Actinocorallia herbida: one gene and its partner. The protein of the gene in region 2 binds, or shares a complex with, the protein of the main gene of each other region. Links are inferred from orthologs where the notes say so. Each region holds a gene or a part of one and is shown on either strand. Other genes may lie near its edges.

Region 1 (15,448 bases), 1.8 Mb from region 2 along the record:
TGCCCGTACAGCGCCTCGACCGCCGCGGTGAGCAGGCCGGGCTCGGCGATCGCGGCGAGCCGCCGGACGGCGGGGCTGCGGTGGTTGAGCACGAGCCGGGTCCGGGGCGCGGTGGCCTTCAGCGATCCCAGGATCTCCGCCCACAGGTCGTCGGACTCGGCCTCGACGTCGGCGCGAGCCCGCTCCTGCCGGGCCTCGCGCGAGTCCAGGTGCAGCGCGGACACCGCCGCGGGCGCGAAGGAGCGCAGCACCACGTCGCAGTCCAGCGGATCGAGCGCGGCGCGGGCTGCGGTGAGGAACGGCGCGAGGGCCAGCTCGTCGGCGGCGTCCACCGGGTCGAGGGCCGCGGTGACGGCCTCGGCGCCCAGCTCCCGCACGACGGTGCCGGGCAGCACCCGGGGCAGCAGCGCCACGAGCTCGTCGTCGTAGGTGTAGCCGCCGTTCACCACCCCGAGCCCCTGCGCCGACGCGATCGCGGCGACCTGCCGGAACTCTTCGACGGTCGGGGCGACATGCACCACGTCGCGGCCCCTGACGAACTCGGTGAGCGCCACCGGCCCGTCGGTGGTCTCGAAGCGCAGGAACGGCAGCATGATGGTGAGCAGGTCGGCGTCGTGCCGGGCCAGCGCCTTGACGCCGAGGCTGTGCACGGCGAGGAACCGGGCGAGCCGGTCCGGCTCCTGGGCCGCCAGGCCCGTCAGCCAGTCCCGCAGCCGGGCGCCCAGCGCGTCCCGTACCGCGGCGAGCGTCTCGTCCTCGTACAGCCCCTCACGGGACGCGGTCGGCCGCAGCGTGTCGGTGTCGATGACGCACCTGACGAAGAACGCCCAGTCCGGCAGGAGGCCCGTCACCGCGTCGCCGAGCAGCATGCCCTTGAGGTAGACCCGATGCCGTCCGGTGTCCGCCGGACCCGCGGGGCCGGGCAGCACGTAGGCCGCGCCGCGCACGCCCGCCAGCGCGACGTCGAGTTCGATGACGTCGAGGGGCGCGAAGCCCAGCGTCGGTGTGCCGTACTCCAGCAGGGCGGCGCGGCGTTCCGCGGGCGAGGCGAACGCGCGGTCCCAGACCCCGCCGCCACCGGACACCGCGACGGTGCGGCCGCCGCCCACGAGCGTCACGGGGAAAGGCAGCAGCGAGCCGTAGTCGCGCGCCAGCTCGGCCACCCGGGCGGGCGCGAACCAGTCCTCGGCGCCCCTGCGCGGGGTGAGGAAGACCGTGGTGCCGGGTTCGTCCCGGTGGGCGGGGCGCACCTCGTAGGTGCCGTCGGAAGCCGCCCGCCACTCCACGGCGGACGCCGCCGGATCGGCCGCCGACCGCGTCACGACCCGGATCTCCTCGGCCACGGTGAAGCAGGCGAGCAGGCCGATGCCGAACTGGCCGAGGAACTCCCGGCGGGCGCCCTCGATCTCGTCGCGCTTGGCCGAGCGGCCGATCGTCGCCAGGAACCGGTGCACGTCGGCCTCGGTCAGGCCGATGCCCGGGTCGTCGACGCGCAGGCCCGTGCCGTCGGCGGTCAGGGTGATCCCGGTCGGCGCGTCCGGCTCGGCGCGCCTTCGCGCGGTGACCGCGTCGACGGCGTTCTGCAGCAGTTCGCGGACGTACACCCGCGGACTCGAGTACAGGTGGTGGGACAGCAGGTCGACCAGGCCGCGCAGGTCGACCTGGAACGTGTGCCCGCCCGGCTGATCCATTGACATAGCGGGCAACTGTAGCGAACGGCTCCCGCCCCGATCTCCCATTTCGCCCCGGGCACGACGAAGCCCGGTCCCCCCGGGACCGGGCTTCGGACGAACGGACCCGCAGGCCTCAGGCGCTCTTCTCGCGCGGCTCGCGCTTGGCGCGCTCACGCGGGACCAACGTCGGGTTGACGTGCTCCAGGACCGACTCGCGGTTGATGATGACCTGGGCGACGTCCTGCCGGGACGGCACCTCGTACATCACCGAGAGCAGGACCTCTTCCAGGATCGCGCGCAGGCCCCGGGCCCCGGTGCCGCGCAGGATCGCCTGGTCCGCGACGGCCTCGAGGGCGTCGTCGGTGAACTCCAGCTCCACCCCGTCCAGCTCGAACAGGCGCCGGTACTGCTTGATCAGCGCGTTCTTCGGCTCGGTCAGGATGTTGATCAGCGCGTCGCGGTCGAGGTTGTGCGCGCTGGTGATGATCGGCAGCCGCCCGACGAACTCGGGGATCATGCCGAACTTCAACAGGTCCTCGGGCATGACCTCGCTGAACACGTCGCTGTTCTTGGCGAAGTCGACCTTCGAGCGGATGACCGCGCCGAAGCCCATGCCCTGCTTGCCCACCCGGCCCTCGATGATCTTCTCGAGACCGGAGAACGCGCCGCCGCAGATGAACAGCACGTTGGTGGTGTCGATCTGGATGAACTCCTGATGCGGGTGCTTGCGCCCGCCCTGCGGCGGCACCGAGGCGGTGGTGCCCTCAAGGATCTTGAGCAGGGCCTGCTGCACGCCCTCACCTGACACGTCGCGCGTGATCGACGGGTTCTCGCTCTTGCGAGCGATCTTGTCGACCTCGTCGATGTAGATGATGCCGGTCTCGGCCTTCTTGACGTCGTAATCCGCGGCCTGAATCAGCTTGAGCAGGATGTTCTCGACGTCCTCGCCGACATAGCCGGCCTCGGTCAGGGCCGTGGCGTCCGCGATCGCGAACGGCACGTTGAGCAGCTTGGCGAGGGTCTGCGCGAGTAGCGTCTTGCCGGATCCGGTCGGGCCGAGCAGCAGGATGTTCGACTTGGCGAGCTCCACGGCGTCATCACGGGAGTCACCGGACTGGATCCGCTTGTAGTGGTTGTAGACCGCGACGCTCAGCGCCTTCTTGGCCTTCTCCTGCCCGATCACGTAGCCGTCGAGGAACTCGTAGATCTCGCGCGGCTTGGGCAGGGAGTCCCACTTGAGGTCCGAGCTCTCCGAGAGCTCTTCCTCGATGATCTCGTTGCAGAGATCGATGCACTCGTCGCAGATGTACACACCCGGGCCCGCGATGAGCTTCTTGACCTGCTTCTGGGATTTGCCGCAGAAGGAACACTTCAGCAGGTCGCCACCGTCACCGATGCGTGCCACCCGGTTGTCTCCTTTTCATGGGGCCGCCTGGGGACCCGGTGAGCCGCGCGCCTTGTGTGCCGCGGCCATCGGGAGAGGCTGCTTCGACGGTACCGTCTCCGGGGCGCCGGGCCACCTCCCCGGCTCCGGGGCGGTGACCACGAAGCCGGGGGGTTCCCGAACTTAGCGCCGTCTTACGAAGACACTACCTCCACTCGGCGCTTCTTGCTGACGAAGACGTCGTCGATCAGACCGTAGGCCTTGGCCTCATCCGCGGTGAGGATCTTGTCGCGCTCGATGTCGCCGCGGACGTCCTCGACGGTCTTGCCGCTGTGCCGGGCGAGGATCGTCTCCAGCTGCTCGCGGATCCGCATGATCTCGCGCGCCTGGATCTCGATGTCCGAGCCCTGGCCGTAGGTGCCCTCGGTGGCCGGCTGGTGGATCAGGATCCGCGAGTGCGGCAGGGCCGCCCGCTTGCCCGGGGTGCCCGCCGACAGCAGCACCGCGGCCGCGGAGGCCGCCTGACCGATGCAGACGGTCTGGATGTCCGGCTTGACGAACTGCATCGTGTCGTAGATGGCCGTCATCGCCGTGAAGGAGCCGCCGGGCGAGTTGATGTAGATGCTGATGTCCCGGTCCGGGTCGATGGACTCCAGGGTCAGCAGCTGCGCCATGACGTCGTTGGCGGAGGCGTCGTCGATCTGCACGCCGAGGAAGATGATGCGCTCCTCGAACAGCTTGTTGTACGGGTTCATCTCCTTGACGCCGTACGCGGTGCGCTCGACGAAGGACGGGATGATGTACCGGCTGTCGACCGGCTGCACGCCGCCTGCGCGAATGTCCATCTGACGATACCTCTCCATCATCAAGAGACCGGGCCCTCGGAGGGGACCTCGTTGGCGCTGGTGATCACACCGTCCACCAGGCCGTAGGCGCGGGCTTCCTCGGCGGTGAACCAGCGGTCGCGGTCGGAGTCCGCAGTGATCTGCTGGACGCTCTGACCGGTGTGGAAGGCGATGCGCTCGGCGAGCGTGCTCTTGACGTAGAGCATCTGCTCCGCCTGGATCTTGATGTCCGAGGCGGTGCCGCCGATGCCGCCCGAAGGCTGGTGCATCATGATGCGCGCGTGCGGCAGGGCGTAGCGCTTGCCCGGGGTGCCCGCGCACAGCAGGAACTGACCCATGGACGCCGCGAGGCCCATGCCGACCGTCACGATGTCGTTGGGCACGTACTCCATGATGTCGTAGATCGCCATGCCGGCGGTCACCGAGCCACCCGGAGAGTTGATGTAGAACGTGATGTCGCGCTTTCCGTCCTCGGCCGACAGCAGCAGCAGCTCAGCGCAGAGGCGGTTCGCGATGTCGTCGTCCACCTGCTGGCCCAGCACCACGATCCGCTTGCGCAGCAGCTGCTGGTGCAGTGCCTCCTGCGCCATGATCGCGGGCATCCCGCCTTCGCGGGCGACGACCGGCTCGTGGAAAGTCGGAGGCTTGCTCACCCTGTTCCTCCGTAGGTGTCTAGCGTTCAGTCCCTGAACATTCGGATGCTTGGACACTAACGCGCCCCGCAGGGGGGTCACGCCATACGGGCGGTCTTTTCGCTGGCGGCGTATCCTCGCCTCTTTTACCCGGCCTGGGTTTAGCGGCGAGGGCCCCCGGCCCCTAATACGAACGCCCCGTGCTCCATTACCGGAACACGGGGCGTGCGGTGATGATTCCGACCTTTTACTCCTTGGTGGAGTCCTTGTCCTCGGCGGTGGGCGCCGCGTCCTCGGCGACCTCGGCGGCGGCCTCGGCGGGGGCCTCCTCGGCCTCCTCCGTCGCCTCGTCCGTCTCTCCGTTGATCTCGCGGCGCAGGCTCTCGATGTCGAGCTCGTTGCCGGCCGAGTCGCTGATCTTGACGTGCTCGACCACGAGGTTCAGCGCCTTGGAGCGCAGCACCTCCGCGACCAGCGCCGGGATCTGGTTGTTCTCGGTCAGGAACTGCGCGAGCTGCTGCGGCGGGAGGCCCATCTGCATGGCCTGGCTCACCACGTACTCGCTGAGCTCCTCGTTCTCGACGCCCAGCTCCTCGTTCACCGCGAGCTGGTCGAGGATGAAGCCGCCCCGGACCGCCTTGGCCGCGGCCTCGGCGAGCTCGGCCTCGAACTCCTCGGCGGTCTTGCCCTCTTCTTCGAGGTAGGCCTCGCGGGTCATGCCGGAGAAGCCGAGCTGCTGGTCGAGCTGCTCGTTGCGGCGCTGGAGCTCGGTGTTGACCACGGACTCGGGGACCGGGATCTCGACCTTCTCCAGCAGGGCCTCCAGCGCGTTGTCGCGCGCCTCGGAGATCTGGTTCAGCTTCTTCTGCCGCTCGAGGCGCTTGCGGACGTCGTCCTTGAGCTCCTCGAAGGTGTCGAACTCCGAGGCGAGCTGCGCGAACTCGTCGTCGGCCTCGGGCAGCTCCTTGACCTTCACCGTCTGGACGGTGACGGTCACGTCCGCCTCCTCGCCGGCCCGGGAGCCCGCGACGAGGGTGGACTTGAAGGTCGCGGTCTCGCCCGCGGACAGGCCCGTGACGGCCTCGTTGAGGCCGTCGATGGCGCCTTCGGCGCCGACCTCGTAGGTGAAGCCCTTGGTCGCGGCGTCCTCGACGTCCTCGCCGTCGATCGCGGCGGACAGGTCGATGGTGACGTTGTCCTTCTCGGCGGCGGCGCGCTCGACGACGGTCAGCGTCCCGAAGCGGTCGCGGAGGTTCTCGACGGTCTGCGCGATCTCCTCATCGGTGACCACGGCCTCCTCGACGGTGACGGGCAGGCCGTCGTACTCGGGGACCTCGAAGTTCGGGCGGATGTCGACCTCGGCGGTGAACTCCAGCTCCTTGCCGTCGTCCAGGCGGGTCACCTCGACCTCGGGCTGGCTGAGGACGAAGAGCTCCTTCTCCTCGATCGCCGCGCCGTACAGACCGGGCAGGGCGTCGTTCACGGCCTCCTGGAGGACCGTGCCGCGGCCGACGTACTGGTCGATGAGGGCGGCGGGCGCCTTGCCCGGGCGGAAGCCCTTGAGCCGCACCTGCTTGGCGAGCTCCTTGTAAGCCTTGTCGAGGCTCGGCTTGAGCTCTTCGAACGGAACTTCGATGGTGAGCTTCACCCGGGTCGGGGTCAGCTCCTCGACAGCGGTCTTCACTGGGGCAGGTCTCCTTGATCCGGCGGATACACACGGCTCGGCGCGCCGGAGGCCCGTACTCATCGACGTGCCCCGCGCGGCGCGAGCGGCCGCCGGTCTCACTCGATAGATTCGGGCGGCAACACATGCCTATGCGCCGTCAAGTCTAGAGGGTGGAGCCCACCGGACGTGACATGGTCCCCCGTCCGTCAGCCCCTGCCTTCACACGAAGGCGGGCACGCGGAGATTATTGGCCCTCATGTTGGCCGCCAAGAGGGCTAGACTGGCGGCTGCTGTCTGAAATCTGACGGCAGGCGGGCTGTAGCGCAGCTTGGAAGCGCACTGCCTTTGGGTGGCAGGGGTCGTCGGTTCAAATCCGTCCAGCCCGACCGCGACGAAAGGCCCCGGACCAGGTGTCCGGGGCCTTTCTCCGTACCGGCGCGCGGCCGCTTGCGCTCGCCCGTGCCCGCGGGCTCGCCGGCGGCTTTCTCAGACGCCCGCGTCGGCGAGGCTGCGCCGGTCCGGGCCGGTCTTGCGCAGGTAGGCGGCCCAGGTGAGGACCACGCAGACGCAGTAGAAGGCCGCGAGGACCAGCAGCGCCGGGACCACCGACTTGGCTTCGGTCAGCGAGATCCGGAAGGTCTGCTGGATGAGGACGCCGCCCAGGGCGCCCACCGCCGAGGAGATCCCGATCGCGGCGGCGGCCTTGCGGCGGGCGGTGGCGACCGCCGACTCGACCGCGGTGCCGTCGGCCTCGTCGATCCCCTCCAGCGCCTTCCTGCGGAAGATCGCCGGGATCATCTTGTAGGTCGAGCCGTTGCCGATGCCGGTCGTGGCGAAGACCAGCAGGAAGGCCGCGAGGAACAGGCCCCAACTCCCGGCGTTCACCGCGAACCAGACCGCCGCGATGCCGGCCGCCATGACCAGGAAGTTCCAGAACGTCACCCGGGCGCCGCCGATCCGGTCGGCGAGCAGGCCGCCGATCGGCCGGGCCACCGAACCGACGAGCGCGCCCAGCCAGATGAAGTGGGCCGCCTGGACCTCGGGGAACTGGTTCTTGATCAGCACGCCGAAGGAGAACGAGTACCCGATGAACGACCCGAAGGTGCCGATGTAGAGGATCGACATGATCATCGTGTGCCGCTCGCGGGAGATCCGGCCCATCTCGCGGATCGTGTAGGCGCTCGTCGCCGTCCGCAGGTTGTTCATGAAGAAGTACGCGCCGGCCGCGGCCACCAGGACCAGCGGCATCCACACCCAGCCGACCGCGACGAGGCCGAACGCGACGATCAGCGGCGGCATCGTCAGCTGGGTGACGCTGGTGCCGATGTTGCCGCCCGCGGCGTTCAGGCCGAGCGGGAGGCCCTGCTTGTGGCTCGGGTAGTAGTGGGTGATGTTGGACATGGACGACGCGAAGTTGCCGCCGCCCAGGCCCGTCGTCGCCGCGATGAGCAGCAGCGCCCAGAACGGGAGGTCGGGGTTGCCGATCGCGTAGACGAACAGCGCGCACGGGATCAGCAGCAGCGTCGCGCTGATGATCGTGAAGTTCCGGCCGCCGAAGCGCGCGGGGCCGAAGGTGTACGGGACGCGCATGAAAGCGCCGACGAGGTTCGGCACCGTCGTCAGCCAGAGCTGCTGCCCGACGTCAAGGGTCACCCCGACCTTGCCGAGGTTGATCACCGCGATGCTCCAGAGCAGCCAGACGCAGAAGCCCAGGTGCTCGGTCACGATCGACCAGACGAGATTGCGGCGCGCGACGGCCTTGCCCGTGGTGTTCCAGAAGACCTCGTCGTCGGGCGCCCAGTGCTCGATCCAACGCCCGCCGGCGGCCGGCGCCGCCTCGGGCTTCTGTGCGGTCAGAGCGGACATGCCCTGCCTCCCTGCTGCTCGGATGGGGGTATCCCGGTAATCCGGTACAGGTCAGGACGGTAGGTAGCCTGCAAAAGCCCGCTGTTGCCGGTACGTCAAACCCCGATTACCTGTCGCGCACATCCGGCTCCCCGCCGATGTCAACTCACCCCGCAGGGGGTGCGATCCGATCGTGCGCAGGGCTTAACCGTGCCGTTACACGGATGTGAAACGACGGCAGTGCACACCCGGTTGGGTGGTTCCGGACACTCCGGAACCCTCGCGGGACCGGTGCCGGTTCGACCGGGGGCCGCTTTGTCCCCCGGCCGATCTTGCGCCAGGGTGAGCTCTTCAAGCTCTCGATCAACCTAGTAAGGACCCGCGAGGAGGGGCCAAGTGGACGTGGAACAGACGGCGTTGCCCGGCATCGGGCTGCGTCATGAGTTCACCACCCGGGCCGGCCGCCGGATCGGGGTCGTGTCCTATCGGACGGGGCGGCGTGATCTCGTCGTCTACGACCCCCAGGATCCCGACCGCGTCTGCGAGACGGTGAAACTCAACGACGAGGAGGCCGACGCGCTCGTCGAGCTGCTCGGCGCGCCCCGGATCGTGGCGCGGCTCAACGCCCTGCACCGCGAGGTCGAGGGGCTCGTCAGCCTTCAGGTCCCCGTCTCCGCGCAGTGGGCCGGCCGTCCGATGGGCGACGCCCAGGTACGGACCCAGACCGGAGCGTCCATTGTGGCCATCGTCCGGTCGGGCCAGGTGAACGCCTCGCCCGCCCCGGACTTCGTCTTCGCCGCCCAGGACGTCGTGGTCGTCGTCGGCAGTCCGGAGAGCACCGAGGCCGCCGGGCACATCCTGGCCGGCGGATAGGAGCGGCGTGCACGAAATCGCAATACTCTTCCTCGAACTCGGGGCGGTGATCCTCGGGCTCGGGATACTCGGCTCGTTCGCGCTCCGCGCGGGAATCTCCCCCATCCCCCTCTACCTCCTCGCGGGCCTGTGCTTCGGACACGGCGGCTTCGTGCCCCTGGCCACCAGCGAGGAGTTCATCCACACGGCGTCGGAGATCGGCGTCATCCTCCTGCTGCTCACCCTGGGCCTGGAGTACAACGCCGACGAACTGCTCACCAGCCTCAAGGGCAACGCCCGGGGCGGCATCGTCGACCTGGTGCTCAACGCCGCGCCCGGCGCGATCGTCGCGCTGCTGCTCGGCTGGGGCTGGGTCGCCGCCGTCGCCATGGCGGGCGTCACCTACGCGACGTCGTCGGGCATCACCGCCAAGGTGCTGTCGGACCTCGGCTGGATCGGTAACCGCGAGACCCCCGTGGTGCTGTCGCTGCTGGTCTTCGAAGACCTCACGATGGCGCTGTACCTCCCGATCCTCACCGCGATCCTCGCGGGCGTCTCCTTCGCCACGGGCGCGGGGACCGTCGCGATCGCGCTCGGCACCGTCAGCGTCGTGCTCGTGGTGTCGCTGAAGTTCGGCAACTACATCGAGGCGTTCGTCAAGAGCCCGAACTCCGAGGTGCTGCTGCTGAAGGTGTTCGGCCTGACGCTGCTGGTCGCGGGCATCGCCCAGCAGCTCCAGGTGTCGGCGGCGGTCGGCGCGTTCCTCGTCGGGATCGCGCTGTCGGGCGAGCTCGCGCACGAGGCGCAGGCGCTGCTCGCCCCGCTGCGCGACCTGTTCGCCGCGGTGTTCTTCGTCTTCTTCGGCCTGAACACCGACCCGGCGACGATCCTGCCGGTGGCCGGGATCGCCGTCCTGCTGGCGTTCGTCAGCATCGTCACCAAGCTGCTCACCGGCAACTACGCGGCCAAGCGGGCCGGGATCGGCCGGGCCGGACGAGCCCGCGCCGGCATCGCGCTCGTCCCGCGAGGCGAGTTCAACATCGTCATCGCGGGCCTCGCCGTCGCCGCCGGCGCGCATCCGGACCTGGGCCCGCTCGCCGCGGGCTACGTCCTGATCCTCGCGGCCTTCGGACCGCTCGCGGCCCGGATGCTCCAGCCGCTCATCACCGCCCTGGCCGACCACCCGGAGGAGAAGCTCATCGCGATCTTCCGGATGCGACGGAGCTCCGCCCAGGAGCGGTGACGCCCGCGCCACGCGGTCCCGCCTGCACCGGCGGGGCCGCGGCGCGCCGCCCCTCGTGCCGGGGCAGCAGCAGCACCGCGTACAGCGCGAGGAGCATCCCCCCGGCCAGCAGGCCGAGCCACACCGGATCGTCCGGCCATGGCTCCCCGTACAGCAGCGTCGCCGAGGCCACGAGGTGGAGCTTGCCGACGACGTTCATCACCGCGACGACGATGATGAGCCTCCTTTCCTGGAGGCCGATGTGCAGCAGGCCGAGGCCGAGCGCCCCCGCCAGGACGAACAGGTACGGGTACGGGGTCGCGAGCAGGCCCGTCAGATCGTCCGGGATGTAGGGGATCACCCCGATGCCCATGACCTCCGCGGTGCCCAGGAGCACCCCCGCGCCGATCCCGTAGGCGACGCCGGTGGTCCGCCGCGTGTGCCGTCCCTCGACCTTCCGGTCGCGCATGCAGAACAGCCACAGCGGCAGCAGGATCGACACCAGCACCGCGAGCGTGAACGACCAGGCGGCGGGGCTCGGTGGCGCCGACGCCCCGCGCGAGGCGATCGCCCCGTACCCCTGGCTCGCGGGCAGCGCCAGCAGAGCCAGCGTCCCGAGCAGCAGCGCCAGCACACGCCCTTCCCTGCCGCTCACCCGTTCGCCGAACCCCGAGACGCCCACGATGAGCACCAGCACGAGCCCGCACATGTAAGTCGGCAGCAGCACCGCGACCGGTGCCGTGTCCACCGCGAACGCCGCCACGACCGTCCCGCTCAGCACCGTGACCAGCCCGACCAGCCACGGCAGGCTCGTCACCAGCCTCCCCGCCGCCTGAAACGGCCGGCGCGCCGTCAACGGCGGCAGCTCGCCACCGGTCGCCTTGAAGATCGAGAATCCGATCAGATAAATGACATGCGCACCGCACGCCAGCAACACAGCCTGCATTGGTTCCTCCGAGGGGGTGGATCAGGAGGTCCAGAAGTAGTCACATGGTCACACGCCCCACCGACAAAACTGCACGCACCCATGCCAAGGACTCCCACCCCTTTTTCATCACCACCGGACAATCCACAGACCCCCGACCCTCCAGTCAACCCCCGAGTCCACCCCTCAAGACGAACGCATGAGTAGCCCACCCCACCCCCAACCAGCAAAAACACCCCCACCCCTCCCCACGACCCCCCCACCACACCCCCGCCCCCTCCGCTCCCTCCCCCACTTACCACCCACCCACCAAAACCCTGTACGCTGTCCCGGTACGCCCCCAAGGGCGCCACACGCGGATGTAGCTCAATGGTAGAGCCCTAGTCTTCCAAACTAGCTACGCGGGTTCGATTCCCGTCATCCGCTCCGAGCAGCAAAGGCCCAGGTCGGAGACCCTTTCTCAGACCGGGCCTTTCTTCTTTCCCGGGATCGGTGTGCGCGTGGGCGTCCCAGTCGGGGCTTTCGCAGGGGGGACGTGGCACGGGTGATCTTCCCGTCGTCGCGGGTGACGCTCCATTCGCACTGCTTGTCCTGCAGGTCGTGGTCGGCGTCGGCGTGTGTGCCCGGTGTTGCGGGTCGCTGATCGGCGAGATCTCGACCAGGCTCGGAAGGCGGTCCGTGCACGGTGGCCTCGACCGCGTCGGACTCCGTCGGGGTCCCGGCGAGGTCGTGGAACTGGGACCGAGGGCCGTCGTGCGGCGCCGTGTGCTCGTCCGGGCCCCTGATGGCCGCGCCGACGGTGTCGGAGAGGAAGGTGCGCCATGCCGTCCGGCCGGCCTCGTCGAGGTCGGTGAGTCCTCCGGGCGGGCCGTAGGCGTCGATGGTGCCCGTGGTCGTCGTAGTCGGCGAAGGCGCGGGGCGTGCCGATCCTCATGGTGATCGCGGCCAGGTCCGCGTCCAGGCGACCGCCGAAGACGGTCCGCCATGTGTCGCCGGGCAGCGCCCGGTTCGCGGCGAACTCCTGCTCCGTGCCGTGCTCCGGAAGGGATCGGGCCGCCGCGGCGGCCCTGGCGGCCGGCCGTGGCCCGTCCCTCGGGCGGCCGGCGCCTGCCATCGCTTCGAGTTCTGCCGTGAGGGGACGGCCCGCACGGCCGGTCGCCCGTGTGTGCTGGTCGGTCTCTTCCCGCATAGGCCTGGGGTCAACGGATGCGACGATGAGCGACGCCGAGGAGGGATATGGACGGAGATGGTGGGCGGCGGGGGTGGAACGGGTGCGTCGGTGTGAATCGGCGTTGTACGGTCGCGAACGGCCGACGTGGGTTGCGCGTCGGAGAAGGCGGTTCGGTGGCTTAGGGGGAGGCTCGGGGTGGACGGTGCGGTGCGCGTGCTGGCGGGGCGGTATGAGCTCGGGGACGCGGTGGGGAGGGGGGCCACCGGGGTCGTCTACCGGGGGGTGGACCGGGAGGGCGGGCGGGTCGTGGCGGTGAAGGTGGTGGATGAGGGGCTGGTGCGGGGGCTCGGGTCCGCGGCGTTCGCCGTTCGGGAGGTGTGGACGCTCGCGGAGGTCAGGCATCCGGGGGTGGCGGAGATCCGGGATGTGGGGAACGACCCGGAGCACGGGGTCTGTGTGGTCACCGAGTTCGTCGAGGACGGGGAGCGGGTCGATGGGCTGGCGGACGGGGGGTTGCATCCGGACGCGGTGCTGGAGATCGCCGAGGGGGTGCTCGCCGTCCTGGCCGAGGGGCATGGGCGGGGGGTGGTGCACGGGGATGTGAAGCCTTCGGATGTGCTCGTGGTGCGGCGGGGCGGGCGGCTGCGGGTGAAGGTGACGGACTACGGGCTGGTGCGGGTGCTGTCGGGGACGGGGACGCGGTTCACGCAGTCGGGGGAGATGATCGGCGGGGCGGCCTGGACGCCGCCGGAGGAGGCCGAGCGCGGTGCGGACGGGACCGCGTGGAACCCGGTGGGGGAGGTCGCGCCGGGTGGGCCGGAAGGCGACGTCTACTCGGTCGGGTGCCTGCTTTACGGGCTGCTCACCGGGCGGCCTCCCTTCCGCGGGGACGTGCAGGGGGTGCTGCACCAGCAGGTGCACCGGGTCGCCGAGCCGCCGTCCCAGGCCGTGCGGGGGCTCTCGCCGCAGTGGGACGCCATCCTGATGCGGGCGCTCGCGAAGCGTCCGCAGGACCGGTACGCCGACGCGGCGGCCATGCGGGACGCGCTGGAGCCGCTGCGCGTGGCCGCGCCCTACCGTCCGGTCGCGGCGCCGGCGGCGCCGAAGGGCGCGAGCGAGCCTTCGCCGGGGAGGCGGCGGCGCGGTCGCGCGCTATGGCTGGTCCCCGTCGCCGGGCTGACCGCGGCGGCGGCCGCGGCCTATCTGCTCACCGGGACGGGCGGGGGCCTCCCCTCCGCGTCCGGCGCTCCGTCTTCGCCGGCCGCCGCGGTCCCGGTCTCGCCCGCGTCGGCCGCGCCGGTCGTCCTCGGGCACCTGACGGCGCTGGGAGACGGCTTCGACGAGGACGTGCAGGCGGTACGCCTCGCGGTCGACGCCTACAACGCCACGCGGCCCGCGGTCCGCGTGGAGCTGCGGCTGTACGACACCGCGGGCGACGACGAACGGGCGGCCGCGCAGGCCGCGGTGGACGACGGCGTGGTCGGCATCGTCGGTCCGGCGTCTTCCGATGACGCCACTGCCTTCGGGCCCGTCCTCGAAGGGGCGGGTGTTCCGAACGTCGCGTACGGCACCACCGTGGCGGACCTCGGAAGCCAGGGCTTCGCCTACTGGCACCGGGTCATCGCCGGAGACGACGTGCAGGGCGAGGCCGTAGGGACGTTCCTCCGGACGGGGTTGAAGGCCGAACGCGTAGCGGTGATCCACGACAACACCGAAGACGGACGTCCGCTCGCCGACCGGGTCCGTCAGGTGGTGGAGGCCCGGGGCGGAAAGGCCAGGGCCTGGGACTACGAGCTCGCCGACACCGGCTTCGGGGACCTCGTGGACGGGGTGCGCGGCTTCAAGCCGGACGCGGTGTTCGTCGCCGGGCACGGCCAAGGGGCGGGAAGGCTGCTCAGGGCCTTGCGCGACGGTGAGGTGACCGTGCCCTTCGTCGGCGGAGACGGCACGTTCGGGCGGGAATTGATCAGCGCCGCAGGAGATGCCGCCGAAGGCGCATTCGCGTCCTGCGCCTGTCTGGTCGACCCCGAAGGCACATCCTCGCCTCCTGCGGGCGAATTCGCCGAGGCTTACCGCGCCGCGTACGGTGAAGCCCCTTCCGACGCTTATACGGCCGAGGCCTATGACGCGGCGACGCTCTTCCTCGAAGCGGTGAGATCCGGGGCGGCCCTTCGCCAGGACGTCAACGCCTGGCTCGGCGGAGCACACCTCGCCGGTGTGACGGGCCCGCTCGGCTTCACGGAGCACGGCGAGCCCGAGGACGCCACGATCCACCTCTACCGGGTGGACCACGGCGCCTTCGTCCGGCTCGGCACCACCACCGAAGCACGCCCCTGACCAAACCCCTCCTTTTCCCTTCTCTTCATTACATGACCGACAATCACCCTCATCCAGGCGCTCCCCCACCCCTACCGCCGCACGCCTCGCCATATACTGAAGGCGTCGAAGTGAAGGACCGGAACATCCGGGTTGATATTCCCTCCCTCATTTCGGCCCCGCAAAGGCACTGCGAGAAGGGCCGCCACGGTCCCTATCGATCAGGCCAAGGCGAGAAGAAGGAAACACCGCCGGAGACGAGCAATACGGCTCGCCTCCGGCGTTTCTTTTGCCCGCGGCCCGGCCGCGGGCGAGACCGGGTAGGGCGGGATCGGGCTGTGGGTCGGGCTGTGGGTCGGGCTGTGGGTCGGGACAAAGAAGGTTGGGTGCGGGGATGAGGCTGGGGGCGGGAGGGGGGCGGGAGGATCGGGGGATGGGCAGGTCAGGGCGGGTTCGGGTGGTGGCGGCGGGGTTGATGGCGGCGGGGACGTTCGGGGTGTCGGCGGCGGTGCTGGTGTGGGGCGGGGCGGGTGACCGGATGGTCAAGGCACCCGCGTGGATCAAGGACGAATGGGTGCTCACGGGGAGCGGGGAGTACCTGGATCTGGCGAAGGGGCGGCGGGTCGAGAACGCGCGGGTGACCAAGACGCGGAGCCTGACGGCGGTGCCGGCGCTGAGCAGCGGCCGGGTCGCGGTGTGGGACTCCTTCGCGCAGACCGTCGACGCCGAGACCGGCACGGTGCTGGGGGTGGAGAACTGGCGGCTGGCGTTCGACCGGCGGACGGGGCGGCTGGCCAACTGCTGCGGTGCCCACGTCGACAAGGACACCGGGGTCCCGCAGTCCGGGCTGGGCTACCTGTGGCCGTTCACCGGCGTGCGGGTGGCGACCTACCAGGTGTTCGACCCGGTGCTGAAGC
Region 2 (15,424 bases):
CGGCTCGCTGGCTGCCTGAGGGGCGAAGCGCAGCACAGCCTGAGCCTCCGCGGCCGGCAGGCCACGGATGAGGTCCACCACACGGCGGGCCTTCCTGGGCGTGACGCGGATGAACCGCGCCTGGGCCCTGGCTTCCATGACTGTTCCTCTCGTGTGATTGCTGCGCTTCAGCCTCGACGGCTGCGGCGGTCTTCCTTGACGTGGCTGCGGAACGTGCGGGTGAGCGCGAACTCGCCCAGCTTGTGTCCGACCATCGACTCACTGACGAACACCGGGACGTGCTTGCGGCCGTCGTGCACGGCGATCGTGTGACCGATCATCTCCGGCACGATCATGGAGCGCCGCGACCACGTCTTGATGACGGTGTGGGTCCCCTTCTCGTTTTGCGAGTCCACCTTCTTCATAAGGTGGTCGTCCACGAAGGGGCCCTTCTTCAGGCTACGTGGCATGACGACTCCTACCGCTTCTTGTTGCTGCGACGACGGACGATCAGCTTGTCGCTGGGCTTGCCGGGCTTACGGGTCCGGCCTTCCTTCTGGCCCCACGGGCTGACCGGGTGGCGTCCACCAGAGGTCTTACCCTCACCACCACCGTGCGGGTGGTCGATCGGGTTCATGGCGACACCGCGGACGGTCGGGCGCTTGCCCTTCCACCGCATACGGCCGGCCTTGCCCCAGTTGATGTTGGACTGCTCGGCGTTGCCGACCTCACCCACCGTCGCGCGGCAGCGGACGTCGACCTTGCGCATTTCGCCGGACGGCATACGCAGGGTCGCGTACATGCCCTCCTTGGCCAGGAGCTGGGCGCCGGAGCCCGCGGAACGGGCCAGCTTGGCACCGCCGCCCGGACGCAGCTCGATGGCGTGCACCACGGTACCCGCGGGGATGTTGCGCAGCGGAAGGCAGTTGCCGGGCTTGATGTCGGCGCCGGCGCCGTTCTCCACCGCGTCACCCTGACGCAGGCCCTGCGGGGCGAGGATGTACCGCTTCTCACCGTCCGCGTAGTGCAGCAGAGCGATGCGCGCGGTCCGGTTGGGGTCGTACTCGATGTGCGCGACCTTGGCCGGGATCCCGTCCTTGTCGTGGCGACGGAAGTCGATCACACGGTAGGCGCGCTTGTGCCCGCCACCCTGGTGGCGGGTGGTGATGCGGCCGTGGTTGTTACGGCCGCCCTTCTTGGGGAGCGGTCGCAGCAGCGACTTCTCCGGCTCGGACCGCGTGATCTCGACGAAGTCGGCCACGCTGGAGCCACGACGACCCGGAGTCGTCGGCTTGTACTTACGGATGCCCATCTTTTTCGTTCATCCCATCCAGTTCGGAACCCCGGCCCTTAGGCCTGGGGGCCGAAAATGTCGATCCGCTCGCCCTCCGCCAGGCTGACGATCGCGCGCTTGGTGTCCTTGCGCTTGCCGTAGCCGTGGCGGGTGCGCTTGCGCTTGCCCTGCCGGTTGATCGTGTTGACGCCCGTGACCTTGACGCCGAAGACCTCTTCCACCGCCTGGCGGATCTGGACCTTGTTGGCGCCCGGCGCGACGACGAAGGTGTACTTGCCCTCGTCGAGCAGACCGTAGGACTTCTCGGACACGACCGGCGCGAGAAGGATGTCCCGGGGGTCGTAGATGTTGCTCACTTGTCGCTCCCCTTGGCGTGGGCGACGAAAGCCTCGTAGCCCTTCTCGGTGAACACGATGTCGTCATTGACCATGACGTCGTAGGTGTTCAGCTGGTCGGCGACGATGACGTGCACGGAAGGCTCGTTGCGCAGGGACTTCCAGGTCAGCTCGTCCTCGCGGTCCAGGACCACCAGGACGCGCACGGCCGAGGTCACCTCGCGCAGCGCCTTCACGGCGAGCTTCGTCTTGGGGGCGTCCCCCTCGACCAGGCCGTCGACGACGTGCACCTGACCCGCGCGGGCCCGGTCGCTCAGGGCGCCACGCAGAGCGGCGGCCTTCATCTTCTTCGGCGTCTTCTGGGTGTAGTCGCGCGGCTGCGGACCGTGGACGATGCCACCACCGGCGAACTGCGGCGCACGGGTCGAGCCCTGACGGGCGCGGCCGGTGCCCTTCTGGCGGTACGGCTTCTTGCCACCGCCGCTGACCTCACCGCGGGTCTTGGTCTTGTGCGTGCCCTGCCGCGCCGCGGCGAGCTGCGCCACCACGACCTGGTGGATCAGGGGAACGCTGACCTTGGCCTCGAAGATCTCGGGGGCCAGCTCGACGTTGACCTTCGTCACGACTGGGTCTCCATCTTCTTCACGGCGTTGCGGACCAGCACCACGCCGCCGTTGGGGCCGGGAACAGCACCCTTGATGAGGATGAGGTTCTTCTCGGCGTCCACGGAGTGCACGGTGAGGTTCTGGATGGTCTTGCGGACCGAGCCCATGCGGCCGGCCATGCGCAGACCCTTGAACACGCGACCGGGGGTCGCGCAGCCACCGATGGAGCCCGGCGAGCGGTGCTTGCGCTGCACGCCGTGGCCCGCGCCCAGACCGGCGAAGCCGTGGCGCTTCATGACACCGGCGAAGCCCTTGCCCTTGCTGGTGCCGGTCACGTCGATCTTCTGGCCGGCCTCGAAGGTCTCGGCGGTGACTTCCTGACCGAGGGTGTACTCGGCGGCGTCGTCCGTGCGGACCTCGACGAGGTAGCGGCGCGGCGTGACGCCGGCCTTCTCGAAGTGGCCGGCGGCCGGCTTGTTCACCTTGCGCGGGTCGATCTGCCCGAAACCGAGCTGCACGGCGTTGTAGCCGTCGTTCTCGGTGGAGCGGACCTGGGTCACGACATTGGGCCCGGCGAGGACGACGGTCACCGGAACGATCCGGCCCTCATCGTCATAAACCTGGGTCATGCCGAGCTTTTCGCCCAGGACGCCCTTCCTGTTGACGCTCATCGTGTTCCTTAGAGCTTGATCTCGATGTCCACGCCCGCGGGGAGGTCGAGCCGCATGAGCGAGTCAACCGTCTTCGGGGTGGGGTCGATGATGTCGATCAGCCGCTTGTGCGTGCGCATCTCGAAGTGCTCGCGGCTGTCCTTGTACTTGTGCGGCGAGCGGATGACGCAGTACACGTTCTTCTCGGTCGGCAGCGGCACCGGTCCGGCGACCTTGGCGCCAGTCCGCGTGACAGTCTCCACGATCTTCTTCGCCGAGCTGTCGATGACCTCGTGGTCGTAGGCCTTGAGCCGAATGCGGATCTTCTGTCCCGCCATGGTGCCCTCGGTGTCCTTTACTGCTCAAGCGGCGAGCTGTGGACTCTCTCCGCTATAACCTCCCGCTCTCGCGAGAGGCGGGCTGACGTGTCAAATGCGAGTGCTCGCGCACTCGCGGCGTGCCCCTAACCGAAAAAGGGCCAGAGGCAATGATATGTGACCGCGGGGGTACCTTCCGCACAGGCGGGGCACTCCCCCGCGGTCACATAGGTGATGTCTTACTTGAGGATCTTGACGACGCGACCCGCGCCGACGGTCCGGCCACCCTCACGGATGGCGAACTTCAGGCCCTCCTCCATGGCGACCGGCTGGATCAGCTGGACCGTCATGTCGGTGTTGTCGCCCGGCATGACCATCTCGGTGCCCTCGGGGAGGTTCACCACGCCGGTCACGTCGGTCGTCCGGAAGTAGAACTGCGGACGGTAGTTGTTGAAGAACGGGGTGTGGCGGCCGCCCTCGTCCTTGCCCAGGATGTAGACCTGCGCGGTGAACTCGGTGTGCGGGGTGTTGGTGCCCGGCTTGATGACACACTGGCCGCGCTCGACGTCCTCGCGCTTGATGCCGCGCAGGAGCAGACCGACGTTGTCGCCCGCCTGGCCCTGGTCGAGGAGCTTGCGGAACATCTCGACACCGGTGACGGTGGTCGAGGTGCTCTTCTCCTTGATGCCGATGATGTCGACGACCTCGTTGACGTTGACGACACCGCGCTCAATGCGGCCGGTGACGACGGTGCCACGGCCGGTGATCGAGAAGACGTCCTCGATCGGCATCAGGAACGGCTTGTCGGTCTCACGCTCGGGCTGCGGGATGTTCTCGTCCACGGCCTTCATGAGCTCGAGGATGGAACCGGCCCACTTCTCGTCGCCCTGGAGCGCCTGGTAGGCGGAGACGCGCACGACCGGGACGTCGTCGCCCGGGAACTCGTACTCCGACAGGAGCTCGCGGACCTCGAGCTCGACGAGCTCCAGGATCTCCTCGTCGTCCACCATGTCGCACTTGTTCAGGGCGACGACGATGTAGGGAACGCCGACCTGGCGGGCCAGGAGCACGTGCTCCTTGGTCTGCGGCATCGGGCCGTCGGTGGCGGCCACGACCAGGATCGCGCCGTCCATCTGGGCGGCACCGGTGATCATGTTCTTGATGTAGTCCGCGTGACCGGGGCAGTCGACGTGAGCGTAGTGCCGCGACTCGGTCTGGTACTCGACGTGCGCGATGGAGATGGTGATACCGCGCTCGCGCTCTTCCGGCGCCTTGTCGATGTCCTCGAACGCGGAGGCCGCGTTGAGGGTCGGGTAGGCGTCGTGCAGCACCTTGGTGATCGCCGCGGTAAGGGTGGTCTTACCGTGGTCGATGTGTCCGATGGTGCCGATGTTTACGTGCGGCTTCGTCCGCTCGAACTTGGCCTTCGCCACGAGGTTCTCCTCAGTGATTCTGACGTACGTACTGGTCCAACCCCGCTGGTGCGGGGATGAGCATGGCTTTGTGGTGCCGGAGACCTGGAGCTACTCGCCCTTGGCCTTGGCGATGATCTCCTGCGCGACGTTCCCGGGAACCTCGGCGTAGGAGTCGAACTGCATGGTGAAAACAGCCCGGCCCTGGGTCTTGCTGCGCAGGTCACCCACGTAGCCGAACATCTCCGACAGGGGCACGAGCGCCTTGACGATCCGGGCGCCGTGGAACTCGTCCATGGCCTGGATCTGGCCGCGACGGCTGTTGAGGTCGCCGATGACATCGCCCATGTTGTCCTCGGGCGTGGTGACCTCGACCGCCATCATCGGCTCGAGCAGCGTGGCGCCGGCGCGACGCGCGGCCTCCTTGAACGCCATCGAACCGGCGACCTTGAACGCCATTTCCGAGGAGTCGACCTCGTGGTAGGCGCCGTCGAGGAGGGTGACCTTCACACCCACCATCGGGTAGCCCGCGAGAACACCGAACTCGGCGGCCTCCTGGCAGCCCGCGTCCACCGACGGGATGTACTCCCGCGGGATGCGGCCACCGGAGACCTTGTTCTCGAACTCGTAGCCATCGCTGCCTCCGCCGAGCGGCGACAGGGTGATGATCACTCGACCGAACTGGCCGGAGCCACCCGTCTGCTTCTTGTGGGTGTACTCGACCTTCTCGACGGTCTTGGTGATCGTCTCGCGGTAGGCCACCTGCGGGCGACCGACGTTGGCGTCGACCTTGAACTCGCGCTTCATCCGGTCGACGAGGATCTCCAGGTGGAGCTCGCCCATACCGGAGATGACGGTCTGGCCGGTCTCCTCGTCGGTGCGCACCGTGAAGGACGGGTCCTCCTCGGCGAGCCGCTGGATCGCGGTGCCCAGCTTCTGCTGGTCGGCCTTGGTCTTGGGCTCGATGGCGACGTGGATGACCGGCGCCGGGAAGCTCATCGACTCGAGGACGACCGGGTGCTTGTCATCGGCCAGCGTCTCACCGGTGGTGGTCTGCTTGAGGCCCATGACCGCGACGATGTCGCCCGCGCCCACGCGGTCGATCTCCTCGCGCTTGTTCGCGTGCATCCGGTAGATCTTGCCGATCCGCTCCTTCTTGTTCCGAACGGAGTTCAGAACCGAAGAACCGGCCTCGAGCACGCCCGAGTAGACGCGCACGAAGGTCAGCTTGCCCAGGTGCGGGTCGGACATGATCTTGAACGCCAGACCGGAGAAGGGCTCGTCCTCGCTCGGCTTGCGCGCGATGACGGTCTCCTCGTCGCCCATCTTGTGGCCCTCGATCGCCTCGACGTCCAGCGGGGACGGCAGGTAGCGAACGATGGCGTCGAGAAGGGGCTGCACACCCTTGTTCTTGAAGGCGGTGCCACAGAACACGGGGGTGAGCTTGGCGCCCAGAGTGGCGCGGCGAACACCGGCGCGGATCTGCTCCACCGAGGGCTCCTCGCCCTCGAGGAACTGCTCCATGAGCTCGTCGTCGTTCTCGGAGAGCGTCTCGATGAGGGTGGCGCGCGCCTCTTCGGCGGCGTCGAGGAGGTCCTCGGGGATCTCCACCTCGTTGTACATCTCGCCCAGCTTGGCCTCGGCGTTCCAGACCAGCGCCTTCATGCGCACCAGGTCGATCACACCGAGGAAGTCCGCCTCGGCGCCGATCGGCAGCTGCATGACGAGCGGAACCGCGTTGAGGCGGGTCACGATCATGTCGACGCAGCGGTGGAAGTCGGCGCCGGTCCGGTCCAGCTTGTTGACGAAGCAGATGCGCGGAACGCCGTAGCGGTCTGCCTGCCGCCACACGGTCTCGGACTGCGGCTCGACGCCGGCCACGCCGTCGAAGACGGTGACGGCACCGTCCAGCACGCGCAGCGAGCGCTCCACCTCGACGGTGAAGTCGACGTGACCCGGAGTGTCGATGATGTTGATCGTGTGCTCAACGTCTTCGACAGGCCACTTGCAGGTGACGGCAGCGGAGGTGATGGTGATGCCCCGCTCCTGCTCCTGCTCCATCCAGTCGGTGGTCGCAGCGCCGTCGTGGACCTCGCCGATCTTGTAGCTCATCCCCGTGTAGTAGAGGATGCGCTCGGTCGTCGTGGTCTTGCCAGCGTCGATGTGCGCCATGATCCCGATGTTGCGGACCTTGGAGAGGTCTACACCGGTCTTAGCAGCCATTGTGCTCGCGTCCTTGCTCTCGTGTGGGTTCAGCCGACCGCTGTTACCAGCGGTAGTGGGCGAAGGCCTTGTTGGACTCGGCCATCTTGTGGGTGTCCTCGCGCTTCTTGACCGACGCGCCCAGACCGTTGCTGGCGTCCATCAGCTCGTTCATGAGGCGCTCGGTCATCGTCTTCTCGCGGCGGCCGCGGGAGTAGGTCACGAGCCAGCGCAGCGCCAGGGTGGTGCTGCGGGCCGGCCGGACCTCGACGGGGACCTGGTAGGTCGCGCCGCCGACGCGGCGGGACTTGACCTCGATGGTCGGCTTCACGTTGTCGAGCGCGCGCTTGAGGGTGACGACCGGGTCGTTGCCGGTCTTCTCGCGGCAGCCTTCGAGCGCGTTGTACACGATGCGCTCGGCGATGGAACGCTTGCCGTCCAGCAGGATCTTGTTGATCAGGCTGGTGACCAGCGGCGAGTTGTACACCGGGTCAGCGATCAGTACGCGCTTGCCCGCGGGGCCCTTACGCGGCATTAGCTCTTCTCCTTCTTCGCGCCGTAGCGGCTGCGCGCCTGCTTGCGGTTGCGGACACCCTGGGTGTCGAGCGAACCGCGGATGATCTTGTAGCGAACACCCGGCAGGTCCTTCACACGACCGCCGCGCACCAGCACGATGGAGTGCTCCTGCAGGTTGTGTCCGACACCGGGGATGTAGGCGGTGACCTCGATGCCACTGCTCAGGCGGACACGGGCGACCTTGCGCAGCGCCGAGTTCGGCTTCTTCGGCGTGGTGGTGTAGACGCGCGTGCAGACACCGCGGCGCTGGGGGCTTCCCTTCAGCGCGGGCGTCTTGGTCTTGGTCACCTTGTCCTGGCGGCCCTTTCGGACCAGCTGCTGGATTGTGGGCACCGCTCTCCGTCTTCCTTCGTCGTACCGGGCCCGGCCTCCGCGACCGGGTGAACGCGGCTTTTCCGCGCTCTGTTTTGTATGCGCGAGTCACACCCGGAATTTCTCGTCCGCGCATAACCCTGATCAGCGCCCTTTGGGGGGCCTCTGACCTGCTGGTTTGCCTGATCCGCCGACCCCCGAGGTCGGGCGTGTCGCCACGACCGTGACCCGTCCGGCCCCTACGGGACCCGGTCGTGCCAGGGGGAAGAGATCCGCGCCGCTCCCAGGGACCTTTGAGGTACCCGCCGGAGCGCACGCACGCGTAACCCACGATGCCGCGGGCACGAAGATAGAGCGTACCCAACGCCTAGGGCGAGGTCAAAGCGAATACGCCATTACCGGGAAAGGGCTGCCCTGCGCAACCTTCGCGGGGCCGAACCGCGGACGCTTCACCGTGAAGAACGGGACGGTCCCGGGGGGAAGTTCCCGGGAAGGCGGGGTGAACCCGCGGCAACGAAGAGACCCGTATGACCGGAGATCATACGGGTCTTCGCTTGATCCGTCACGGCGGGGGCCGCCGGATCCGTCCGGCGTCACATCGCGAATGCGATGACGATCACAATGACCGCGACGAGCGCGACCAGGCCGAGCCAGATCCAGATCTTGTTGTCCGAGCGCTCGACGAGCGCCTCCTCACCCGCGTGGGCGGGCTTCTGCTCGCCGTACTGCTGCGGGTAGGCCTGGCCCTGCTGGGCGGGCTGGCCCTGCTGCTGACCCTGCTGGCCGTAGGGCTGCTCGCCGTACTGCTGCGGCTGCTGGCCGTAAGCCTGCTGCCCGTACTGCTGCTGGCCGTACTGGCCCTGCTGGGCGGCGGGCTGGCCCTGCTGGGGCTGGCCGTAGCCCTGCTGGGACTGCTCGCCGTAGCCCTGCTGCTGGCCCTGCTGCCCCTGCTGGCCGTAGGGCTGGCCGTAGCCGCCCTGCTGCGCCTGCTGCTGGCCGTAGCCCTGCTCGGCGCCCTGGCCGTACTGCCCTGCGTAGGGCTGCTGGCCGTACTGGCCCTGCTGGGCGGCGGGCTGGCCCTGCTGGGACGGCTGGCCCTGCTGGCCGTAGGGCTGCTGCTGCCCCTGGGCGGTCTGCGGGCGGTCACCGAAGGAGAACGCCTGGGTGGCGTCCGGGTCGGCCTCCGGCTGGGCCGGGGGCTGCGGGGCGGCCTGGGCGGGCTGCTGCTGGTAGGCGCGCGCGTCGAAGTCCAGGATGGTCTCGCCGCCCGCGGCGGACGCGGGGCCCGCCTGGCTCGCGGCGCCCCAGGGCCGGTCTTCGCGGACGGTCTCCTCGACCGGCGGCTGCGGCTTGTTGGTGACCAGCGGGATGTCGCCCGGATAGGGCCCAGGACCCGGCTCCGGCGCCGGTGTGCCCAGCCCCGGGATCACCGTCGTGGCGGGCGCCTCGCCGACCGGCGGGCGCAGGTCCTCGCGGCGCGGCAGGACGGTGGGGGCGGTGCCCCACGGGTCCTCGAGCTCGGGCGCCGGCGCGGGCTGGGCGGCCGGAGCCGCCTCCCCCGCCACCGGGTTCCGGTCGCCGGACGCGCCGGGGCTGCCGTAGGCGGGCGCCGACGGGTAGGCCGACCGGGGCTCGGCGGGCGGCGGAGGCGGGAACGCGCTCTGCGGCTCCGCCGGAGGCTGGTAGGTCTGCGGCTCCGCCGGGGCCTGGTAGCCCTGCGGCTCGGCCGGAGGCTGGTAGGCGGGCGCGCCACCGGGCGCGGCCCATGCCGACGGCGGGGCCTGCGGCGGCTGCGGGACCTGCGGGGCGGGCGGCTGCCACGCGCCGGGCTGCTGCTGGCCATATCCCTCGGGCTGCTGCCCGTACGCCTGCTGCCCGTACGCCTCGGACGGCTGGGCCGGCCGGCCATAAGGCTCGGCGGGCTGGCCGTACTGCGGCGGGGCGGCGGGCTGGCCGTAGGGCTGCTGCGGCGCCGGGGGCGCGGGCGGCTGCGCGGCGGGCTGCTGCGGACGCAGCTGGGGCGCGCCGAACACGACGGTGCGCTCACCCGCGGGGCGGGTGGGCGGATCGACTTGGTCGGGGGTGCCGGTGCCGGACTGGTCGGCCGATGCCGGCTCCTCTGGCGACGGCCACTGGGGGCCGTTCTGCTCGGTCATCGGTGGACTCCTTATCGGCTCTCGAATACCACGCGACCAGTCACAGAGTGCCCGGTGCGTCTGCATAGGGCAAATCCCCGGCGGCCCGGTCAAGATTGTTTACGTCCCGATTGCCTAAAGATCTCCGCTTTAGCCCAACGGAACTGGGGAAAGTAGGCTGCGGCCATGACTCGCTCTCTGGTGATCAAAGTGACCGCGGGGGCCGACTCCCCCGAACGCGCCAACCAGGCGCTGACCGTGGCCGCCGCCGCGGTGGCCAGCGGCGTGGCGGTCTCGCTGTGGCTGACGGGCGAGGCCGCCTGGTTCGCGGTGCCCGGCGGATCCGAGCGCTTCCCCGCGCTCGAGCACGCCACCCCCGTCACGGACCTGCTCGAGGTCGTCAGGGCCGGGGGCAGGGTCACCCTGTGCACCCAGTGCGCGGCCCGCAGGGGCCTCACCCAGGACGACCTGCTGGAAGGCATCCGTATCGCGGGTGCTCCGGCCTTCGTGGAAGAGGTCACCACGGATGGGGTTCAGGCGCTCGTCTACTGAGCGGCGCCTTCCTCCTCGTCCTTGGGGGCGTGGTGCTCGCGGGCCTCGACGTGGATGGCGGCCTCCTCGGCCGGCCTGTCGTCGTCGTCCCGCTCCCCCGCGCGGCTCTCCCGCCGCAGCCACGCCGTGATGCCGATCTCGCCCCGGTCCTCGTCGGTGATGACGCGGTCTCGGGGCGGATCCTCCTCGTACTCGCGCAGGAGGTCGGTCTGGTACTGCTGGTCGTCGTCGCCGAGGTCGGCCCGCGGTGTCCGATCCCGGCCGCCGTCCTGCTCCCGCCCACCGTCCATGGCACCCCTCCCGGATCGCCTTGCCGTCCCGCGCAGGGGACGTCATTAAGGTCAACGCCCGGAAGGGGTGTTTTCGTGCCCGGCGCCTTACCCCGGCCTCAGGACGGGGTGGGCAGGACGGCCCGGAGCCGCTCTTCCCGCAGGCGTCCGGCCCAGCTGTCGTCGATCGGCTCGAGCCGCCGCTTGACGGCCCAGCTCAGCAGGAGGTCGGCCAGGCCGGGGTTGCGGACCAGCGCCGGACCGTGCATGTAGGTGCCGACGATCCTGCCGTTGTAGGCGCCTTCGTAGCCGTCGCCGTTGCCGATGCCGACGGCGACCCTGGCCAGCGGCTTGGCGGCGGGGCCCAGCCGGGTGACGCCCTGGTGGTTCTCGAAACCGGTGATCATCGGGACGCCGAGCGCCGGGTCGACCTCGCCCGCCAGCTCGCCGACCGCGCGGACGTCGCCGCGGCCGCTGCGGATGTCGAGCAGGCCCATGCCGGGCACGGGCTGGCCCTCTTCGCCGCCGAACTCGTGGCCGAGCAGCTGGTAGCCCGCGCAGACCGCGAACACCGCGGCGCCGAACTCCACCGCCTTGTGCAGGCCGCCGTCGACGCGCAGCCGCTGGGCCGCGAGGATCTGCGGCCGGTCCTCGCCACCGCCGAGCAGGTAGATGTCGCCGTCGACCGGGACCGGCTCATCCGAATGGACCCGCACCGTGCGCGGGATGATGCCGCGCAGCCGCGCCCGGCGCTCCAGGACGATGACGTTGCCGCCGTCGCCGTAGGTGCTGAGCAGGTCGGGGTAGATCCAGACGATCTTGATGGTCTCAGAGGGCACGGCCGTACCTCGTTCGGATGTCCTGGAACGCTGTGTAGTTGGCGATCACGTCGAGCTTGCCCGGCGGCACCGCCAGGACGGCCTGCTCGATGTCGTCGACCATGCGGAAGTCGACCTCGGCGGCCTCCAGGCGGGTGGCGAGGTCGAGCCTGCGCTCGCCCGTCGCCCAGACCGGGCGGCCCTTGAGCACGCGGTAGTCGACGTCCCACAGCCACGAGGTGTCCCGGCCGTCGGGGCCCTGGGCGTTGATCGACAGGACGACGGGGCCGGGCGCGGGCTCCAGGACGTCGAACGCCTCCAGCCAGCCCGCCGGGTTCTTGGCGAGCAGCAGCCGGATGTCGCGGCCCTGGTAGGAGACCGTGGTGTAGCGGCCGGCGACCGAGGCGACCTTGCCGAGCAGCGGCAGGGCCTGCTCGGCCGGGATGCCGAACAGCGAGACGACGGCCAGGGCCATCGCGCCGTTGGAGCGGTTGGCGCGGCCGGGGAGCTGGAGGTCCAGCGCGTAGGTGTGGCCGCCGGGGGCGGTCACCCTGTCACCGTGCAGGATCCAGTCGGGCTTCGGACGGGCGAAATGGCACTGGCGGCACGCCCAGTGGCTGCCGTCGCGGTCGAGGGGTCCGCCGCACTCGGGGCAGCACCAGGAGTCCTCCTTCCAGTGCTGGCCGACGGCCACCCAGGTGACCTTCTTGGCGGTGGAGGCGCCCCAGGTCACCAGCGGGTCGTCGCAGTTGGCGACGACGTGGGTCTCGGCGCCGTCCAGGGCCTTGCGCCACTTGCCCGCGAGCTGCCAGATCTCGCCCGCGCGGTCCATCTGGTCGCGGCTGAGGTTCATCAGCAGGACGACGTTGGCCCGGGTCTCGCGCAAGACCAGCGGCACGTACTTCTCATCGCACTCCAGCACGCCGTACTGCGCGCCGGGCGCTGCGGCCAAGGCGCTGACGTGGCCGGTGGGCATGTTGGCGCCGAAGGCGTTGGTGGCGACCTCGCCGAGCCCGCTCATCGCGCTGGCGATCAGCCGGGTGGTGGTCGTCTTGCCGTTCGTTGCGCTCACCAGAACGAGCTTGCGGTCGGCCGACAGGCGGGTGAGCAGCTCGGGGTCGAGCTTCAGCCCGATCTTCCCGCCGATCACCGATCCGTCGCCGCGCCCGGCAAGCCGCGACATGCGGGAAGCGGTCCGCCCGAGGGCGACCGCCAGCTGCGACCGCAGCGGAAGATCACTCATCGAATCTCTTTCCCCTATAAGCCCGACTCCAGCCGAGCCTAGTGGCTGGCGCGGCCATTCCCGTCTCTCCGAGGGTAAACCGGCTACTGTCGCACGCTGAGCTACGGTACGACTACTGATTGCAGTACTGTGACGAACGCCGCACGGTGCCGCGAGCCGCAGCTAGACATGCACGCCAAATGCCACATGTGCCGAGGAATCTTCCTTGCGCCCCTACTCGCGTGAGGGACAGGGCAGAATCACCGGGTAACGACGTGAAGAAGGGTTGAGCGCCATGCGGTGTCCGTCCTGCGCTGTGCAGGCGCCCGAGGGGCAGCCGTCGTGTGCCCACTGCGGTACGCCCCTCCCCGCCGCTTCGGGCGCATCCTCTGCTCTGGCTGGAGCCTACGCGGCACCGACGAGCAGCACGGAGAAGACGATCATGTTCGACAAATGGCCCCCCGAGTCCGAACCCGAACCGCCGGCGCCGTCCCCGCCCCCGCCCTACGGGGCGCCTGGAGCCGGGGGTGCGTCTCCCGGCGTGTACGGGACGCCTCCCTACGCGGCCCCGTTCGGGGTACCCGAGCCCGCGCCGGAGGCGATGCCTCCGTTCGGCGGCGACCCCTTCCCGCCGCAGCAGTTCGCACCCGAGCCCTTCGCGCAGGACCATCCCTTCACGCCCCCCGCGGCGTCCACCCCCGGCAGGCCGATGACCACGGACGGCGCGTTCACCCCCGGTCAGGGATTCCCCGCACCGAATCCCTATGCGGACGCCCCCTACGGCGACAACCCCTTCCTTCCCGACCCCGCCCCGTCAGCCGACCGCTTCCCCGGCGACACCGGCTTCCCGAGCAACCCGGGTCTCCCCACCGGCACGGGTCTTCCGAGCGACACCGGTTTCCCTGGCGACCAGAACCCGGGCGGCACCGCGTTCCCCGGCCCTCCCGGCTTCCCGCACGACCAGGGCCCGAGCGACACCGCGTTCCCGGGCAACCCGGGATTCCCGAGCGGCCAGGGCCTGAGCGATCCCGGATTCTCCGGCGGCGCCGGGTTCCCTGACGCCTCGGGCTTCCCGGGGGACCAGGGTTCGCCGAGCGGCACCGGGTTCCCCGGCGACCACGGCCATCCGAACGACGCGGGCCTCCGGGCCGACGTGGGATTCCCCGGCAGTTCGGGCTTCCAGGGCGGATCCGGATTTCCGGGCGGCACCGGTTCCTCCGGCGGTGACGGGTTCCCGAACGGCCCCGGATTCGGCGGCGACCAGGGTTTCCCGGGCGACACCGGTTTCACCGGCGAGGCGGGTCTCCCGCACGACTCGGGTCCGCTGAGCGGCACCGGGTTCCCGGGCGAGCCCTCGTTCCCTGGCGACGCCGCGTTCCGGAGCGAGGGCTCCTTCCCAGGTGACGCCGTGTTCCCGGGCGAGGGCTCGTTCCCCGGCGGCCCCGGCTTCCCGGGTGAACCGGGTGCGCCCGGCGGCTTCCCGGGCGACGGCGGCTTCGCCGGCGGTGGCGGGTTCTCCGGCAGCGCGGGATTCGGCGGCGACGCGGGGTTCCCGAACGCGTCCCCGTTCCAGGAGAGCGCGCTGTCCAGCGGCGAGCACGGGTTCCCGGGCGAGGGGATCCAGAGCACGTCGGCCCACTCCTCCGACGGGGCCCTGTCCGCGGGCGGCCCGTTCGGCGGGGAATCCTTCGGCGCCGATCCCTTCGGCGGGGAGCAGGGGCCCGGGATCGCGTCCGGCGAGCGGGTCTTCCCCGGTGGCGCCGACTCCTTCCCGCCGGGCGCCCTGCCCGGCGACAGCACGTTCGCCATCGACCGCAGGACCCTGCCTTCCGGGTTCGGGTCGGACGGCACGCCGCCACCCGGCGCCACCTTCGCGGCCGCGGTCTACGACCCGTCGCCCGCGACGCCGTTCGCCGGGGCGCCCGACTCCGGCAGCCCGTTCGACGCGCAGGACCCGTTCGGCGGATACCCGCCCGCGTCCGACGGTCCGTCCTCGGCGGGCTTCGGTTCCGCTTACGACTCGACTTTCGCCATGTCGCCCGGGGCGCTGTCTTCCGCGCCTCCTCCGCCCGCCGAGGACCCGGGCGAGGCCACCCAGTGGTGGACCCCGGCGCTGGACGGGCCGTCCGGAAGCACTCCCCTGCCTCCGGCGGCCTCCCCTCACGCCCTCGCACCGGCTCCCGAGCCGGCCCAGCCCGCGGCGCCGGTCGTGCCCGACTCCTGGTTCGCCGAGCCCGTCGCGCCCGGCAGGTCCGCCGCGCGGCCGCAGCCGCCCGCCCCGCAGCAGCCGCAGCCGCAGCAGCAGCCGTCCCCGTTCCCCCCTCCGAACATGCCGTACGCGCCGCCGCCCATGCCCGGCCCGTACACCTCCGAGCCCGGCGTGCAGTCCTGGACGCCCCGCGAGGAGCGGCCGCTGTGGGACCACGACGGCCCCATGCCCATGACGCGCTCGCACCGGTCGGCCCCTGAGCCGGGCCGAAAGAAGCCCGCGCAGCGGCCCCTGCTCGTCGGGGTCGCCCTACTGGTGGCCGCGGCCGTCACCGCGGTCCTGTTCGTCGCCTTCGACGGCGACGACCCCGAGGAGAAGACGTTCGTCCCGCAGAAGACGTCCGACCCCGTGGCCGCGGACTCCTCGGCCGACCCGGGCGCGACCCGTCAGGCCAAGCAGGTCAACGCGCTGCTGAACGCCAGTTCCAAGAGCCGCAGCCAACTCGGGTCGGCGCTGGAGAGCGCGAAGAAGTGCAAG

The links.
Region 1: the proteins of rpsG (region 2) and tig are in contact, whole or in part, in a crystal structure (PDB 3GTY), measured with the Thermotoga maritima proteins. The link is inferred for Actinocorallia herbida from one-to-one orthologs. Residues at the interface, in WP_004081843.1 of Thermotoga maritima: Lys34, Lys52, Lys55, Glu59, Arg62, Gln63, Glu66, Asn67, Lys69, Val71, Arg95, Ala109, Lys110, Lys111, Gly112, Arg113, Pro114, Glu117, Glu121, Ile124, Ala125, Tyr127, Asn128, Asn129, Thr130, Gly131, Lys135, Asp139, Arg142, Met143; in WP_004081061.1 of Thermotoga maritima: Glu122, Val124, Val129, Leu130, Tyr133, Glu188, Gly259, Ile262, Tyr263, Glu266, Ser270, Glu273, Gln274, Glu277, Arg308, Gln311, Ile312, Ser315, Tyr316, Glu325, Arg329, Arg336, Leu363, Phe366, Trp367, Arg373, Leu377, Arg381, Leu384, Glu387.

What each region holds. Positions count from the first base shown.
Region 1 is NZ_RJKE01000001.1:7,745,533-7,760,980, forward strand. The notes cover bases 4,001-6,881. They hold tig (trigger factor), read right to left. Parts: upstream 6,219-6,881; coding sequence 4,782-6,218; downstream 4,001-4,781. Other genes in these bases: EDD29_RS35265 (ClpP family protease), read right to left, coding at 4,001-4,504; EDD29_RS35280 (MFS transporter), read right to left, coding at 6,687-6,881. In the rest of the region: EDD29_RS35250 (HSP90 family protein), read right to left, coding at 1-1,697; ATP-dependent Clp protease ATP-binding subunit ClpX, read right to left, coding at 1,807-3,078; EDD29_RS35260 (ATP-dependent Clp protease proteolytic subunit), read right to left, coding at 3,252-3,920; more of EDD29_RS35265, read right to left, coding at 3,923-4,000; more of EDD29_RS35280, read right to left, coding at 6,882-8,066; EDD29_RS35285 (cation:proton antiporter regulatory subunit), read left to right, coding at 8,442-8,918; EDD29_RS35290 (cation:proton antiporter), read left to right, coding at 8,926-10,140; EDD29_RS35295 (hypothetical protein), read right to left, coding at 10,094-11,065; EDD29_RS35305 (bifunctional serine/threonine-protein kinase/ABC transporter substrate-binding protein), read left to right, coding at 12,411-14,552; cell envelope lipid trafficking protein PgfA, read left to right, coding at 14,965-15,448. UniProt on the Bacillus subtilis protein: Involved in protein export. Acts as a chaperone by maintaining the newly synthesized protein in an open conformation. Functions as a peptidyl-prolyl cis-trans isomerase.
Region 2 is NZ_RJKE01000001.1:9,565,674-9,581,097, reverse strand. What follows is about bases 5,595-8,451. They hold rpsG (30S ribosomal protein S7), read right to left. Parts: upstream 7,330-8,451; coding sequence 6,859-7,329; downstream 5,595-6,858. Other genes in these bases: EDD29_RS43610 (hypothetical protein), read right to left, coding at 8,276-8,451; rpsL (30S ribosomal protein S12), read right to left, coding at 7,329-7,703; fusA (elongation factor G), read right to left, coding at 5,595-6,815. In the rest of the region: rplV (50S ribosomal protein L22), read right to left, coding at 1-138; rpsS (30S ribosomal protein S19), read right to left, coding at 168-449; rplB (50S ribosomal protein L2), read right to left, coding at 458-1,291; rplW (50S ribosomal protein L23), read right to left, coding at 1,330-1,629; rplD (50S ribosomal protein L4), read right to left, coding at 1,626-2,231; rplC (50S ribosomal protein L3), read right to left, coding at 2,228-2,884; rpsJ (30S ribosomal protein S10), read right to left, coding at 2,893-3,201; tuf (elongation factor Tu), read right to left, coding at 3,420-4,613; more of fusA, read right to left, coding at 4,704-5,594; more of EDD29_RS43610, read right to left, coding at 8,452-9,838; EDD29_RS43605 (DsrE family protein), read left to right, coding at 10,004-10,369; EDD29_RS43600 (hypothetical protein), read right to left, coding at 10,363-10,659; EDD29_RS43595 (type 1 glutamine amidotransferase), read right to left, coding at 10,758-11,477; EDD29_RS43590 (MurT ligase domain-containing protein), read right to left, coding at 11,467-12,699; EDD29_RS43585 (hypothetical protein), read left to right, coding at 13,220-15,424.